Regions from separate parts of the Streptomyces sp. NPDC001604 genome, predicted to be linked through region 1. Evidence: predicted binding sites of a transcription regulator. Region 1 holds the regulator's gene; the other holds the start of a gene.
The links. The regulator HrcA, encoded in region 1, represses chaperone genes, less so after heat shock. The targets are predictions, from matches to a motif close to TTNGCACTCNGNNNNNCNGAGTGCNAA.

Region 2: groL (chaperonin GroEL) is a predicted target of HrcA. The motif match lies at 4,484-4,510, and genes of this name have one in related genera.

The regions. Positions count from the first base shown of each region.
Region 1 is NZ_JBIAUY010000001.1:538,020-545,594, forward strand. Features, by position in the region: gene ACFY1E_RS02540 (VOC family protein) at 1-371, opposite strand, end outside; gene ACFY1E_RS02545 (16S rRNA (uracil(1498)-N(3))-methyltransferase) at 391-1,143, opposite strand; gene ACFY1E_RS02550 (nitronate monooxygenase) at 1,140-2,216, opposite strand; gene dnaJ (molecular chaperone DnaJ) at 2,307-3,443, opposite strand; gene hrcA (heat-inducible transcriptional repressor HrcA) at 3,444-4,460, opposite strand; gene ACFY1E_RS02565 (MBL fold metallo-hydrolase) at 4,613-5,341, shown strand; gene ACFY1E_RS02570 (DUF3097 domain-containing protein) at 5,376-6,191, shown strand; gene ACFY1E_RS02575 (Uma2 family endonuclease) at 6,169-6,720, opposite strand; gene hemW (radical SAM family heme chaperone HemW) at 6,789-7,575, opposite strand, start outside.
Region 2 is NZ_JBIAUY010000028.1:12,055-19,629, reverse strand. Features, by position in the region: gene ACFY1E_RS44645 (carboxylesterase/lipase family protein) at 1-390, opposite strand, end outside; gene ACFY1E_RS44640 (metallophosphoesterase family protein) at 393-1,289, opposite strand; gene ACFY1E_RS44635 (NADH:flavin oxidoreductase) at 1,412-2,557, opposite strand; gene groL (chaperonin GroEL) at 2,698-4,320, opposite strand; gene ACFY1E_RS44625 (cold-shock protein) at 4,749-4,955, opposite strand; gene ACFY1E_RS44620 (MoaD/ThiS family protein) at 5,407-5,682, opposite strand; gene thrC (threonine synthase) at 5,754-7,043, opposite strand; SAM riboswitch class I at 7,062-7,218, opposite strand; gene ACFY1E_RS44610 (glucosyl-3-phosphoglycerate synthase) at 7,391-7,575, shown strand, end outside.

The DNA of each region.
Region 1 (7,575 bases):
TCCTGCAACTCGACCAGGTTGCCCTCGGGATCCTTGAGATGGGCGACCCGCATGCGGTCCGTCATGGGGGCCGGGCCGTGCAGGAGGATCGCGCCCCGGGTGGCGATCTGTTCGCAGTAGGTGTCGAGGTCATCGACGCGCAGCACCACCAGGGAGCGGTGGCCCGTTGCCGTGTCGCCCAGTTCGTCCAGCACCTCGGCCATCATCGAACGGTCCTGGAGGGCGATGCCCGCCGAGCCGGTGGCCGGGCTGAACTTCTCGTACGGGCCCGCGGTCGCGCCCGACTGCGGCTTGAGGCCGAGGACCTCGGCGTAGAAGCGGTAGCAGGCGGCGAAGTCGCTGACCAGGAGCCGGACTTGGGCGAGTTCCATGGTGTTCCCCCGTGATCGTTCAGGACCAGCGGCCGGTGCGGCCCAGGAGCAGGGCGGTCGCCGCGGTGCCCGCGGTCGATGTACGCAGCACGCTACGCCCGAGCCGGTACGCCTTCGCACCCGTCTCGGCGAAGAGCGCCAACTCCTGCTCGGAGACGCCCCCTTCGGGGCCCACGACCAGCACGATCTCACCCGCGGAGGGCAGCTCGGCGGTGGCCAGCGGCTCACTTGCGTAGTCGCGGTCCTCGTGCAGTACGGCGGCGAAGTCGGCTTTGGCGAGAAGTGCGGCAACCTGCTTGGTCGTCGCCGCGTCCGCGACCTCCGGGAAGCGCAGCCGGCGGGACTGCTTGCCGGCCTCGCGGGCGGTGGCCCGCCACTTGGCGAGGGCCTTCAGCCCCCGCTCGCCCTTCCACTGGGTGATGCAACGGGCCGCCGACCACGGCACGATCGCGTCGACGCCGGTCTCGGTCATCGTCTCGACGGCCAGTTCACCGCGGTCGCCCTTGGGCAGGGCCTGGACGACGGTGATACGGGGGCTGGGCTCGGGCTCGACGGGGAACTCGACGGGCTCGACGAACAGCCGGTCCTTGCCCTCCGTCCGCACGACCGCACCGGCGGCACCGCGGCCCAGACCGTCGGTCAGCACCACGTCCTCGCCGGGCTGGAGCCGCCGCACGGACACCGCGTGCCGCCCCTCGGGGCCGTCCAGTTCGACGATCGAGCCGGGCCCGACGCCCGCCAGCGACTCGACGACGAACACCGGCGCGGTCATCGCAGGTCCCCCTTGCCCGACAACGCTGTCCTGGCCACGTCGATCTCGGCGGCGAGGACCTCCACCAGCTGCCCGGCCGGGAGCTCGCGCGCCATGCGGTGCCCCTGCCCCGCCCACAGCGCCATGCCCTGCGCGTCACCGGAGGCGGCGGCCTTCTTGCGCAGGGGCGAGGTGAGGTGGTGGACCTCCGGGTAGGCGGCCGGGGCGTACGGGCCGTGCTCGCGCAGGAACCGGTTGACCAGGCCGCGGGCCGGGCGCCCGGAGAAGGCCCGGGTCAGCTCGGTGCGCACGAACAGCGGGTTGGTGAGCGCCTGCTTGTGGACGGCGTTCGCACCGGACTCCGGGGTGGCCAGGAACGCCGTGCCGAGCTGGGCGGCGCTCGCGCCCGCCGCCAGCACCGCGGCGATCTGCCCGCCGCGCATGATGCCGCCGGCGGCGACGATCGGGATGCTCACGGTCTCTCGGACCTGGGCGACGAGCGGGAGCAGTCCAATGCCGGTGCCGTCCGCCTCCGGGTTGTCCCGGTGGGTGCCCTGGTGGCCGCCGGCCTCCACGCCCTGCACGATCACCGCGTCGGCGCCCGCCAGCTGCACGGCGAGGGCCTCCTCGGGGGTCGTCGCGGTGACCAGTGTGAAAGTGCCGACCCGGCGGAGGGAGTCGAGGACCTCGCGGCTCGGCACTCCGAAGTGGAAGGAGACCACCGGCACGGGGTCGTCCAGCAGCACGGCGACCTTGGAGTCGTAGGCGTCGTCACGGCCGCTGTCCGGATCGCCGAGCTCGGTCTCGTACCAGCCGGCCTCCCCGGCCAGCTGGTGGGCGTAGATCTCCACGGCACCGGGGTCGGCGTACTCGGGCTGCGGCATGAAGAGGTTCACGCCGAAGGGACGGTTCGTGATCCCCCGGAGCTGCTTGATCTCCTGGTACATGCCGTCGGCCGTCTTGTACCCGGCGGCGAGGAACCCGAGCCCGCCGGCCTCGCACACAGCGGCGGCCAGATGCGGCACGGAGACACCGCCCGCCATGGGGGCCTGCACGATCGGATGCGGGAAGAGATCGGTCAGTGCGGAGGACATGACGGCATGTTGTCACGTCCTCCGAACAAGTCCGAATCGGCCCTTCCCCTTGGCACGAGCCTGCACTTTCAGCCCGCCCGCAGCCACCCGTCAGCGCCCGTTGAACGCATCCTTCAACCGCGAGAACAACCCTTGCTGCCCCGGCTGGAACTGCCCCGTCGGCCGCTCCTCACCCCGCAGCTTCGCCAGCTCGCGCAGCAACCGCTCCTGCTCGGGATCCAGCTTCGTCGGCGTCTGCACCTCGACATGGACGATCAGGTCACCCCGCCCGCCACCGCGCAGATGCGTGACGCCACGCCCGTGCAGCGGGATCGACTGGCCGGACTGGGTGCCGGGCCGGATGTCGACCTCCTCCATGCCGTCCAGCGTCTCCAGCGGCACCTTGGTGCCGAGGGACGCGGCCGTCATCGGGATGGTGACCGTGCAGTGCAGGTCGTCGCCGCGCCGCTGGAAGGTCGGGTGCGGCAGCTCGTGGATCTCGACGTACAGGTCACCGGCGGGACCGCCGCCGGGGCCGACCTCGCCCTCGCCCGCGAGCTGGATGCGGGTGCCGTTGTCGACACCGGCCGGGATCTTGACCGTGAGGGTACGGCGGGACCGGACCCGGCCGTCGCCCGCGCACTCCGGGCACGGCGTCGGCACCACGGTGCCGAAGCCCTGGCACTGGGGACACGGCCGCGAGGTCATGACCTGGCCCAGGAAGGACCGCGTCACCTGCGACACCTCACCGCGACCGCGGCACATGTCACACGTCTGGGCGGAGGTGCCCGGCGCCGCGCCCTCACCGTTACAGGTGGAGCAGACGATCGCCGTGTCGACCTGGATGTCCTTCGTCGTGCCGAAGGCCGCCTCGTCGAGCTCGATCTCCAGCCGGATCATCGCGTCCTGGCCCCGGCGCGTACGCGAACGCGGTCCGCGCTGCGACGCCGTACCGAAGAACGCGTCCATGATGTCCGAGAAGTTCCCGAAGCCACCCGCGCCGAAGCCGCCCGCGCCACCGCCGCCCGCCTGGGACAGGGGGTCGCCGCCGAGGTCGTAGACCTGCTTCTTCTGCGGGTCGGAGAGCACCTCGTAAGCGGCGTTGATCTCCTTGAACCGCTCCTGGGTCTTCGGGTCCGGGTTGACGTCCGGGTGCAGCTCGCGCGCGAGCCGCCGGAAGGCCTTCTTGATCTCTTCCTGCGACGCGTCGCGACGCACGCCGAGAACGGCGTAGTAGTCCGTGGCCACTTACGACTCCGCCAGGATCTGTCCGACGTAACGTGCCACTGCGCGTACCGCTCCCATCGTTCCCGGGTAATCCATGCGGGTCGGTCCGACCACGCCCATCTTGGCGACTGCTTCGCCGCCCGAACCGTAGCCGACCGACACCACGGAAGTGGAGTTGAGTCCCTCATAGGCGTTCTCGTGCCCGATGCGCACCGTCATGCCCGAATCCCCCGCCTCGCCAAGCAACTTGAGGAGCACGACCTGCTCCTCCAGCGCCTCCAGGACGGGGCGGATGGTGAGGGGGAAGTCATGCCCGAAACGGGTCAGATTGGCGGTGCCGCCGATCATCAGCCGTTCCTCGTTCTCCTCGACCAGTGTCTCCAGAAGTGTGGAGAGCACTGTCGAGACCGTACCCCGGTCCTCGACGTCGAAGCCTTCGGGCAGGTCTTCCACGAGCCGCGGGACGTCGGTGAAGCGGCGGCCCGCGACCTTGCTGTTGAGCCGCGCCCGCAGATCCGCGAGCGAGGCCTCCCCGAACGGCGCCGGGCAGTCGACCATGCGCTGCTCGACCCGCCCGGTGTCGGTGATCAGCACGAGCATCACGCGCGCAGGGGCGAGCGAGAGCAGCTCCACGTGCCGCACGGTCGAACGGGTCAGGGACGGGTACTGCACGACGGCGACCTGCCGGGTGAGCTGCGCGAGCAGCCGAACCGTCCGCGCCACCACGTCGTCGAGGTCCACGGCGCCGTCGAGGAAGTTCTGGATCGCCCGCTTCTCGGGCCCGGACATCGGCTTGACGCCCGCGAGCTTGTCGACGAACAGGCGGTACCCCTTGTCGGTGGGGATGCGCCCCGCGCTGGTGTGCGGCTGGGCGATGAAACCCTCGTCCTCCAGGGCCGCCATGTCGTTGCGGACCGTCGCCGGGGACACGCCGAGGTTGTGCCGCTCGGTCAGGGCCTTCGACCCGACCGGTTCCTCGGTGCCGACATAGTCCTGGACGATGGCGCGCAGTACCTGCAGCCGTCGTTCACTCAGCATCCAGCGCACACCTCCAGAAGTCGTCCCCCAGGCACTTCGCCTGGCACTCTGTCCGTCCGAGTGCCAGCCGTTACCGGCCAGTGTACGGCGGTGGGGTACACCCGGGGCAAGGTCGGTCCCTGTTGAACAGGGCGTACCGCTAGCGTCGCCGTATGACGATGACTTGGGAAGAGCTGGGGTGGGAGCGGCTCGCGGCGGGAGTCGGGCGGTGCCGTCTTCCGGGCTGGGACTGCACGACGGGACTGGTCGTCGGGGCGGGCACGGCGCTCCTGATCGACGCGGGGTCGAGTCTCGCGGAGGGCGCACGGTTGCGTGCCGAGGCGCAGGAGCTCGCCGGTCACCGTGTGACTCATCTCGCGCTCACGCATCCCCATTTCGACCATGTCCTCGGCGCGGCGGCGTTCGCGGGCGCGGAGGTGTACGGCGCGGTGGGCATGGACGCGGTCTTCGAGGCGCGGCACGCGCGCGAGGAGCTGCGGGCGGACGCGGTGGGCAACGGACTGGACGCACACCTGGCCGAGGAGGCGGTGGACGCCCTGGTCGCGCCCCGGCATCACGTCTCCGGCGAGTGGACCCTCGACCTGGGCGGCGGCCGGCAGGTGCTGCTGGCGAACGTGGGTCCCGGCCACACAGCCCACGATCTCGTGGTCCTGGTCCCCGGCTCCCCGGAGGTCGTCTTCTGCGGCGACCTGGTGGAGGAGTCCGGCGAACCGCAGGCCGGTTCCGACGCCGTACCGTCGCACTGGCCGGCCGCCCTGGACCGGCTCCTCGACCTGGGCGGGGAGGACGCGCTGTACGTGCCCGGTCACGGAGCGGTGGTGGATGCGGGCTTCGTGCGGAGACAGCGGGACGAGCTGGCGGCACGTTTCGGCGTGTCGTAGCCGCTGACCGGCCGCTTCTCCTATCGTCACTCGAATGCGCCAGTACTCCGCCGATCTGACCCCGCCGTGGAAGAAGCCCAAGCCGGTTCCGGAGGTACCGGCGGAACCGGGTCTGGTGGTCGAGGAGCCCGGCACCGGCTTCTGCGGCGCGGTGATCCGCTGCGAGGCGGGCACGGTGACCCTGGAGGACCGCTTCGGCAAGCACCGGGTGTTTCCGCTGGAGCCGCGGGGGTTCCTGCTGGAGGGGCGGGTGGTGACGCTCGTACGACCGTCCGGTGCGGCTCCTGTACGCCCCACCCGTACGGCATCCGGTTCGGTGGCCGTCCCCGGGGCACGCGCGCGAGTGGCCCGCGCCGGGCGGATCTACGTCGAGGGCCGGCACGACGCCGAGCTGGTCGAGAAGGTCTGGGGTGACGACCTGCGGATCGAGGGCGTGGTCGTGGAGTACCTGGAGGGCGTGGACGACCTGCCGTCGATCGTGGAGGAGTTCGCACCGGGGCCGGATGCGCGGCTGGGGGTGCTGGTGGACCACCTCGTGCCGGGTACGAAGGAGTGGCGGATCGCGGAGTCGGTGACGAGCGAGCACGCGCTGGTGGTGGGCCACCCGTACATCGACATCTGGGAGGCGGTGAAGCCGTCGTCGCTGGGGATCGCCGGGTGGCCGCGGGTGCCGCACGGGCAGGACTGGAAGACGGGGGTGTGCCGGGCGTTGGGCTGGCCGTCGGAGAACACCGGGGCTGTGTGGCAGGCGATCCTGAAGCGGGTGGGGTCCTACAAGGATCTGGAGCCGGAGCTGCTGGGGCGGGTGGAGGAGCTGATCGACTTCGTCACGGGTCCAACACAGCCCTGAACTCGCGGGTGTTGATGCCGATGTTCAGCACCGGCAGGTGAAGTGTCTCCCCGTACCTCCAGCTGCGCTGACACCGATAGTCGGCACACTCGCCGCTGCCGTACGGCTCGGTGAGCACGAGGCAGGCAGCCGCTGCCGGATCGACGATCAGGTACACCGGTACGCCAGACCCGGCATAGATCGATCGTTTGGTCACATAGTCGCGGTGTGCGCTGGCCCTGGACACGACCTCGACCAGCATGGTGACTACCTCGACCGGGACGAGGCGGCCGGAATCCGGGCAGGCACTCCGTTCGAGCACCACGATGTCCGGGACCGGCTCGCTTGTTTCCCGGTGCATCTCGACGTACTGGCGCTGCAACCTGTGCCAACGGCTGTACGGAACGCCGTCCTGGACTTCCGCCACCGTGCAGTTGTGCACCAGATCCGGGGATCTCGTCATCACGATGTCCCCTCGCAAGAGCTCGGCCCTGATCCCCTCGGGGACATCAAGCGTGCCGAAGAACTCGATCACCTGCCAGTCGTTCATGACGGCACCCTAGAAACGGGACGCGGACACCCGAGGGCCCAACCAGAGGCGACCACCCGCACGGGTGATCAATCCACCAAGTCCCGCACCACTGCATCCGCCAACAGCCGCCCCCGCAGCGTCAGCACCGCCCGCCCCTCGTCGTAGGAGCTCTCCTGCAGCAGCCCCTCCGACAGCGCCCGGCGGGAGGCCGCACGGCCCTCCTCCCTCAGCAAGGACAGCGGCGCCCCCTCCCGCAACCGCAGCTCCAGCAGGATCCGCTCCACCCGCCGGTCCTCCTCCGACAGGAGCTCCCGGCCCGCCCCCGGCGACTTCCCCGCCGCCAGCGCCGCCGCGTACGCCCCCGGGTGCTTCACGTTCCACCACCGCACCCCGCCCACGTGGGAATGCGCGCCCGGGCCCGCGCCCCACCAGTCGGCACCCCGCCAGTACAGCTCGTTGTGCAGGCAGCGGGCCGCCTCGGAGGTGGCCCAGTTGGAGACCTCGTACCAGTCGAAACCAGCCGCAGACATCACCTCGTCCGCGATCAGGTAGCGGTCCGCGTGGACGTCGTCGTCCGTCATCGGGACCTCGCCCCGGCGGATGCGACGCGCCAGCTGGGTGCCCTCCTCGACGATCAGCGCGTACGCCGACACGTGGTCCGGCCCGGCGCCGAGCGCCGCCTCCAGGGACACCCGCCAGTCGTCGTCCGACTCGCCCGGGGTGCCGTAGATCAGGTCCAGGTTCACGTGCTCGAAGCCCGCCGCGCGGGCCTCCGCGACGCAGGCCTCCGGGCGCCCCGGCGTGTGCGTCCGGTCCAGCACCCGCAGCACATGCTGCTTCGCGCTCTGCATGCCGAAGGAGACGCGGTTGAAG
Region 2 (7,575 bases), on a different contig from region 1:
CACGTCACCGTCACGGGCGATGCGCTGGGCGTCGTAACCGGGACTGCCGGAGTGCCCGAGCTTGTAGGCGCCGCCGTAGATCCACACCATCACCGGCCGAAGACCGCCCGGATCCGCCTCCGGGGTCCAGACATTGACGGTCAGCCAGTCGTCGCCCTCGGGAACGTTCAGCACGGCCCTGCGCCCCTGGAAGCCGGACTCCTGCGGAGGCGGCGGCCCGAACTCGTACGCCTCCCGGGTCCCCTCCCAGGCCCGCACCGGCCGGGGCGCCCCGAACCGCTCCTTCCCGACGGGCGGTTCGGCGAACGGAATGCCGCGGAACACCGTCAGCCCGTCCTCACGGCGCCCACGCACCGCTCCGCCGACGGTACGCACGACAGTGGTCGTCATCATCAACTCCTGGTTGGGAACTTGCCGAGCCGTTCGATCAATGCGCGCGTCTGCTGCTCGTCGATCTCGTACACGGTCTCGTGGGCCCGCGGATCACGCGCGTGGAAGGTGTGGAACATCGGGCCCGATGCACCGTCGCCCAGCTCCACCAACGAGGCCGACGCCCCGCGCACCGCGCGTTCGGTGCCGGGAGGTGTCGTCAGGTCGATGCGGTTGACCACGCCCGGTGTGACCCACACCGGGATCGCCGCGAGCAGCCCGAAGAGCTGGAGGTGGAAGTGCCCGGTGAGCACGACCCGGACGTCGGTGCCACGAATCGCCTCCGCCAGGGCCGAAGGATTGCGCAGCCCGAAGACGCGCTGGGTCTCGATGTCCAAGGCGATCGGCGGGTGATGCAGCGCGAGGACGGTCCCATGGGGCGCGGGCGTGGCCAAGACATCCCGTAGCCAGGCAAGTTGCTCCGCACCGACCCACCCGTGCACCTTGCCCGGCACGAGCGAGTCCAGGGTGACGAAACGCCACCCGTCCACCGCACTGACCGCCGCCCGCTCCCCCGCCGCGGACTCGAGAACGGTCTCGGCCCGCTCGGTCCCGTCCGCAGCCAGATGCCCGCTGCCCAGCACCTTCCCGAAGGCCCGGCGCTCGTCGTGGTTGCCCGTCGTGCAGAACACGGGCGCGTTCAGCGGCAGCGCGAACCCGGTCACCAGCTCTCGTACGATCGTGTACGCCTCCACTGCCCCGTCGTCGGCGAGGTCACCGGTGACGACGATCGCGTCCACGCCCCGCTGGTGGCGCAGTTCGGCGAGCATGAGACGGAGGGAGTCGGTGGCGTTGACGCCGTGCCTGTTGGGGGCGTCGGCACGCTCGATGTGAGTGTCGGAGAGGTGCAGGATCCTCATGCCCCCGAACGCTAGCCGTAGTTGACCTCGGCAACCAGAACGTCGACGAGGCCGAAGGCCGATGGGGGTCCGGGGGCGCAGCCCCCAGGGCCGCGCACCCCCACCGACCCGCACTGCTCAGTTCAGCTCAGCGTCTTCAGCGCACCGGCCGAGTACGGCTCAAGCTCGTCGCTCCGCCCGGCCAGCACCTTCGCCGCCCACTCGGGATCCTGCAGCAACGCCCGCCCGACAGCGACGAAGTCGTACTCCTCCCGCTCCAGCCGGTCCAGAAGGTCGTCGATCCCCCGGACGGGCGACCCCTCCCCGGCGAACCCGCGGATGAAGTCCCCGTCGAGCCCGACCGACCCGACGGTGATGGTCGGCCGCCCCGTCAGCTTCTTCGTCCAGCCCGCGAGGTTGAGGTCGGAGCCCTCGAACTCCGGCAGCCAGTACCGCCGCGTGGAGGCGTGGAACGCATCCACACCGGCCGCGGCCAACGGCGCGAGGATCGCCTCCAGCTCCTCCGGCGTCTCGGCAAGACGGGCGTCGTACGCCTCCTGCTTCCACTGCGAGTACCGGAACAGAATCGGGAACTCCGGCGACACGGCCTCCCGTACGGCCGCCACGATCTCCGCCGCGAACTTCGTACGGGCCACGGGGTCGCCGCCGTACGCGTCCGTACGACGGTTGGTGCCGGCCCACAGGAACTGGTCGAGGAGGTAGCCGTGCGCGCCATGCAGTTCTATGCCGTCGAAGCCGATGCGCTCGGCGGCGACCGCGGACTCGACGAACGCACCGATGACGGCGTCGATGTCGGCCTGCGTCATGGGCGTCGCGTCCTCGACGCCGGTGACGCGCAGACCGGAGGGGCCGTGCGAGGGGGCGTCCGGGTAGGGAGCGTCGCCCTGGTTGCGGACCGTGCCGATGTGCCACAGCTGCGGAACGATCGTGCCGCCCGCCGCATGCACCGCCTCGGCGACCTTCTGCCAGCCGGCGAGCTGCTCCTCGCCGTGGAACCGGGGGACGCGGTCGCTGTTGCCGGCCGACTCGTGGCCGACGTAGGTGCCCTCGGTGACGATCAGCCCGACGCCGGCGGCGGCCCGGCGGGCGTAGTACGACACCACGTCCTCACCGGGGATGCCGCCCGGGGAGAACATGCGCGTCATGGGTGCCATGACGATGCGGTTGGGGACGGTCAGGCCGTTGATCGCGGTGGGCCGGGAGAGGACCTCGGCGGCGCGGGAGGGGGCGGTGGTCACGTGGGTGGGCTCCTCGTGCGATGGCTGCATTGACCCAGACTGGTATGTGCACACGCATTGTTGCACCCGCTGAAGCAATTCTCCTATGACCTCTGACACGCCCGAGGGCGGCACCCCCTGTTTCCAGGGAGTGCCGCCCTCGGTGGGAACCCGGATCAGCCGGAGGCCGATCAGAAGTCCATGTCACCGCCCGGCATACCGCCACCGGCGGGCGCGGCGGCCTTCTCCGGCTTGTCGGCGATGACGGCCTCGGTGGTGAGGAAGAGCGCGGCGATGGAGGCGGCGTTCTGCAGGGCAGAGCGCGTGACCTTCGCCGGGTCGATGATGCCTTCCTTGACCAGGTCGACGTACTCGCCGGTCGCGGCGTTCAGGCCGTGGCCCGGGGTCAGGTTGCGCACCTTCTCCACCACGACACCGCCCTCGAGGCCGGCGTTGACGGCGATCTGCTTCAGCGGGGCCTCGAGCGCGAGCTTCACGGCCTGGGCGCCGGTCGCCTCGTCACCCTCCAGGTCCAGCTTCTCGAAGACGGTGGACGCCTGGATGAGCGCGACGCCACCACCGGCGACGATGCCCTCCTCGACGGCGGCCTTCGCGTTGCGGACGGCGTCCTCGATGCGGTGCTTGCGCTCCTTGAGCTCCACCTCGGTGGCGGCACCGGCCTTGATGACCGCGACACCGCCGGCGAGCTTCGCCAGGCGCTCCTGCAGCTTCTCGCGGTCGTAGTCCGAGTCGCTGTTCTCGATCTCGGCGCGGATCTGGTTGACCCGGCCCTGCACCTGCTCCGTGGAGCCGGCGCCGTCGACGATGGTGGTCTCGTCCTTGGTGATGACCACCTTGCGGGCGCGGCCCAGCAGGTCGAGGGAGGTGTTCTCGAGCTTGAGACCGACCTCCTCGGAGATGACCTCGCCGCCCGTGAGGATGGCGATGTCGTTCAGCATCGCCTTGCGGCGGTCACCGAAGCCGGGGGCCTTGACCGCGACGGACTTGAAGGTGCCGCGGATCTTGTTGACGACCAGGGTCGACAGGGCCTCGCCCTCGACGTCCTCGGCGATGATCAGCAGCGGCTTGCCCGACTGCATGACCTTCTCCAGGAGCGGGAGCAGGTCCTTGACGGAGCTGATCTTGGAGTTGGCGATCAGGATGTACGGGTCGTCGAGCGACGCCTCCATCCGCTCCATGTCGGTGGCGAAGTACGCCGAGATGTAGCCCTTGTCGAAGCGCATACCCTCGGTGAGCTCCAGCTCCAGACCGAAGGTCTGGGACTCCTCGACGGTGATGACGCCTTCCTTGCCGACCTTGTCCATGGCCTCGGCGATGAGCTCGCCGATCTGGGTGTCGGCGGCGGAGATGGAGGCCGTGGAAGCGATCTGCTCCTTGGTCTCGACATCCTTGGCCTGCTCGAGGAGGGCACCGGAGACGGCCTCGACGGCCTTCTCGATACCGCGCTTGAGGGCCATCGGGTTGGCGCCGGCGGCTACGTTGCGCAGGCCTTCCTTGACGAGCGCCTGGGCGAGGACGGTCGCGGTGGTCGTACCGTCACCGGCGACGTCGTCCGTCTTCTTGGCGACTTCCTTGACCAGCTCGGCGCCGATCTTCTCGTACGGGTCCTCGAGTTCGATCTCCTTGGCGATGGAGACACCATCGTTGGTGATCGTGGGGGCGCCCCACTTCTTCTCGAGGACGACGTTGCGGCCCTTGGGGCCGAGCGTCACCTTCACGGCGTCCGCGAGCTGGTTCATGCCGCGCTCGAGGCCGCGCCGCGCCTCCTCGTCGAACGCGATGATCTTGGCCATGTGAAGTGGTCCCTCCAGGACTGGGGGTGATTCCTTCGGACCGCGCCCGCGCCCGCGACGGACGGCTCGCCGACCCGTGGGTTCCTTGCCCCACCCGGCCTGCGGGCCTCACCGACCCGGTCCATCTTTGTCACTCTCACCTTCAGAGTGCTAACGCCAATGATTAGCACTCGACCCCACCGAGTGCAAGGTGCGCCCGCGGAGCGGGCTCGTTGAGGGGTGGTGGTCGGGCGACGGGTGGGCGCAAGGTGCGCCCGCGGAGCGGGCTCGTTGAGGGGTGGTGGTCGGGCGACGGGCGGGCGCAAGCGGCTCTCGGAGGCTGGGCCGCGCCCGCCCCGTCCCGGACATGCCGAAGGGCCCGCCCCGTGAGGTGCGGACCCTTCGATCAAGAACAGAAGAACGTCGCTGCGATTAACCCGGCGCGTGCTTCAGCCGGCCGCCAGACGGACCATGTCCGCCTGCGGCCCCTTCTGGCCCTGCGAGATCTCGAAATCGACCCGCTGACCCTCTTCCAGGGTGCGGTAGCCGTCCATCTGAATCGCACTGTAGTGGACGAAAACATCCGCACCACCGTCGACCGCGATGAAGCCGTACCCCTTCTCCGCGTTGAACCACTTGACGGTGCCCTGAGCCATGCCTAACTCCCCTATTACTGGCCCTTGCACAGATCCACACTTCGCGGATCCGGGTCAGACCTCACCCCCCACGGTTGGGGGCGTGCGCCGGAACGCGTCGACCGCGGCTGAATGTATCTGTCCAACTGCCGTCTGCAACAGGTCAATCGGACGAGAATTCCGGGCACGACCGGTCGGGACTTTAGGGAGAATTCACCCGGATTCAGGGCAAGTCGGGCCCCATAAATGGAGCATAAGACGCAAAAAACCTGCACACTTTGGCTACTTCTCGCTGCCCGAGAAGCGAGAACTCATATGCATGCGGCAAGCGGAGTCGAGCGGTTCCCCAACTGTACCGTGCTCAACCATGCAGAATTGCCCCCTCCGCTTCTCTCACGGAGGGGGCAATTCGATGAACACTTCGTAACCGACGTTACCTACGGTAATAATCGGTCGTTCGACCTGTTTCCGGTCAGCCTCCGGCGACGGCCGGAATGATCGAGACGCCCGCCCCGTCCGGAGTCGCCGTCTCCAGCCCCTGCTCGAACCGCACGTCGTCGTCGTTCACGTAGACGTTGACGAAGCGGCGCAGCTTGCCCTGGTCGTCGAGAACGCGAGCGGCGATCCCGGTGTGGTTCTTCTCGAGATCGGCGATGACCTCGCCGAGGGTGCCGCCTTCGGCGGTGACCTCGGCCTGCCCGCCGGTGTAGGTACGCAGGATGGTGGGGATACGAACGTTGACGCTCACGATGAACCTCCGGTCAGGGATTTAGGGGCGCGCGGGGCTGTGTCCGATTGCGGCTCCGCCGCGGGGCGCGACTACGCGAGTCCAGCCTCGCGGAACGACTCGAGGCTCGGCCGAATCGTCGCGGTGAGCCCGGTGTCGGCCACCGCATCCAGCGTCTTCAGACCATCACCGGTGTTGAGGACGACCGTCGTCAGGGTCGGGTCGAGCACGCCGTTCTCGATGAGCTTGCGCGTCACGCCCACGGTCACCCCACCGGCGGTCTCCGCGAAGATCCCCTCGGTCCGGGCGAGCAGCCGAATCGCGTCCACGATCTGCTCGTCGTTCACGTCCTCCACCGCCCCACCGGTACGGCGGGCGATGTCCAGCACATAGGGACCGTCCGCCGGGTTGCCGATGGCCAGCGACTTGGCGATCGTGTTCGGCTTCTGCGGCCTCACGACGTCGTGCCCCGCCTTGTACGCGACGGAGACAGGGCTGCACCCCTCGGCCTGCGCCCCGAAGATCTTGTACGGCCTGTCCTCGACGAGCCCGAGCTTGATCAGCTCCTGCAGCCCCTTGTCGATCTTCGTGAGCTGCGAGCCGGAGGCGATCGGCACGACCAGCTGGTCCGGCAGCCGCCAGCCGAGCTGCTCGCAGATCTCGTACGCCAGGGTCTTGGAGCCCTCGGCGTAGTACGGCCGCAGGTTGACGTTGACGAAGCCCCAGCCCTCGCCGGCCGGGTCGCCGATCAGCTCGGAGCAGAAGCGGTTCACGTCGTCGTAGTTGCCCTCGATGCCGACGAGCTCGCCGCCGTAGACCGCGGCCATGACGACCTTGCCCTGCTCCAGGTCGTGCGGGATGAACACGCAGGAACGGAAGCCGGCGCGGGCGGCCGCGGCACCCACCGCACCGGCCAGGTTGCCGGTGGACGAGCAGGACAGGGTGGTGAAGTCGAAGGCGCGCGCGGCCTCGATGGCCTGGGCGACGACCCGGTCCTTGAAGGAGTGCGTCGGGTTGCCGGAATCGTCCTTCACGAACAGCTTGCCGGCGTCGACGCCCAGTTCGCGGGCGAGGTTGTCGGCCTGGACGAGCTTGGTCCAACCGGGGTTGATGTTGGGCTTGTCCGCCACGTCCGCCGGGACGGGCAGCAGGGGCGCATAACGCCAGATGTTCGCGGGACCCGCCTCGATCTGCTTGCGGAGTTCCTCGGCGTCGTAGGCCGAGAAGTCGTACGCGATCTCGAGCGGGCCGAAACACTCCTCGCAGGCGAAGACCGGGCCGAGAGGCACCTGGTGACCGCACTCGCGGCAGGAAAGCGCCGCGGCGGGACCGAGGTCGACGGTCGTGGAGTCGGTGGTGCTTGCAACAGTCTGCGCAGCCATGTGAGGCGAGGCCCTTTCTCCTCATCTTCCTCACGACGCATCTCGCCGTGAGACGGATTTGGCACCTTCCCTAGCCGGGAGCCTCGCGGAACGATCGGCATCGATCGGTACGAGACCGGCTGGAGGGTTGCCGGGGCTTCATCGGGCCGTATCCCTCTGCCCCTCTGGATGAGCGGTATTCGGTTGTTCAACTCGTTCAACGCTGGACGACCCCCGACATGCGATGGTCACCAGCGTTGTTCAAGACTGTAACCGAAGGCCAGGACAGTTGAGATAGTCGTCCGAACCGCGAGATGGATCACATGATGATCCGGCTTTCGCCGAGAGAACGCAGAGGAGCCGCCTACGTGCTGGAAGAAGTCGAGCGCTGGCTGAGCACCCGCTCCTGGTCCCTGACCGATCGCCCTCTCCACCAGATCCTGGCCGCCAAGCAGCGCACCGGGCAGTCGGTCAGCGTCGTGCTGCCCGCGCTCAACGAGGAGGAGACGGTTGGCGACATCGTCGCGATCATCCGTCACGACCTGATGCAGCA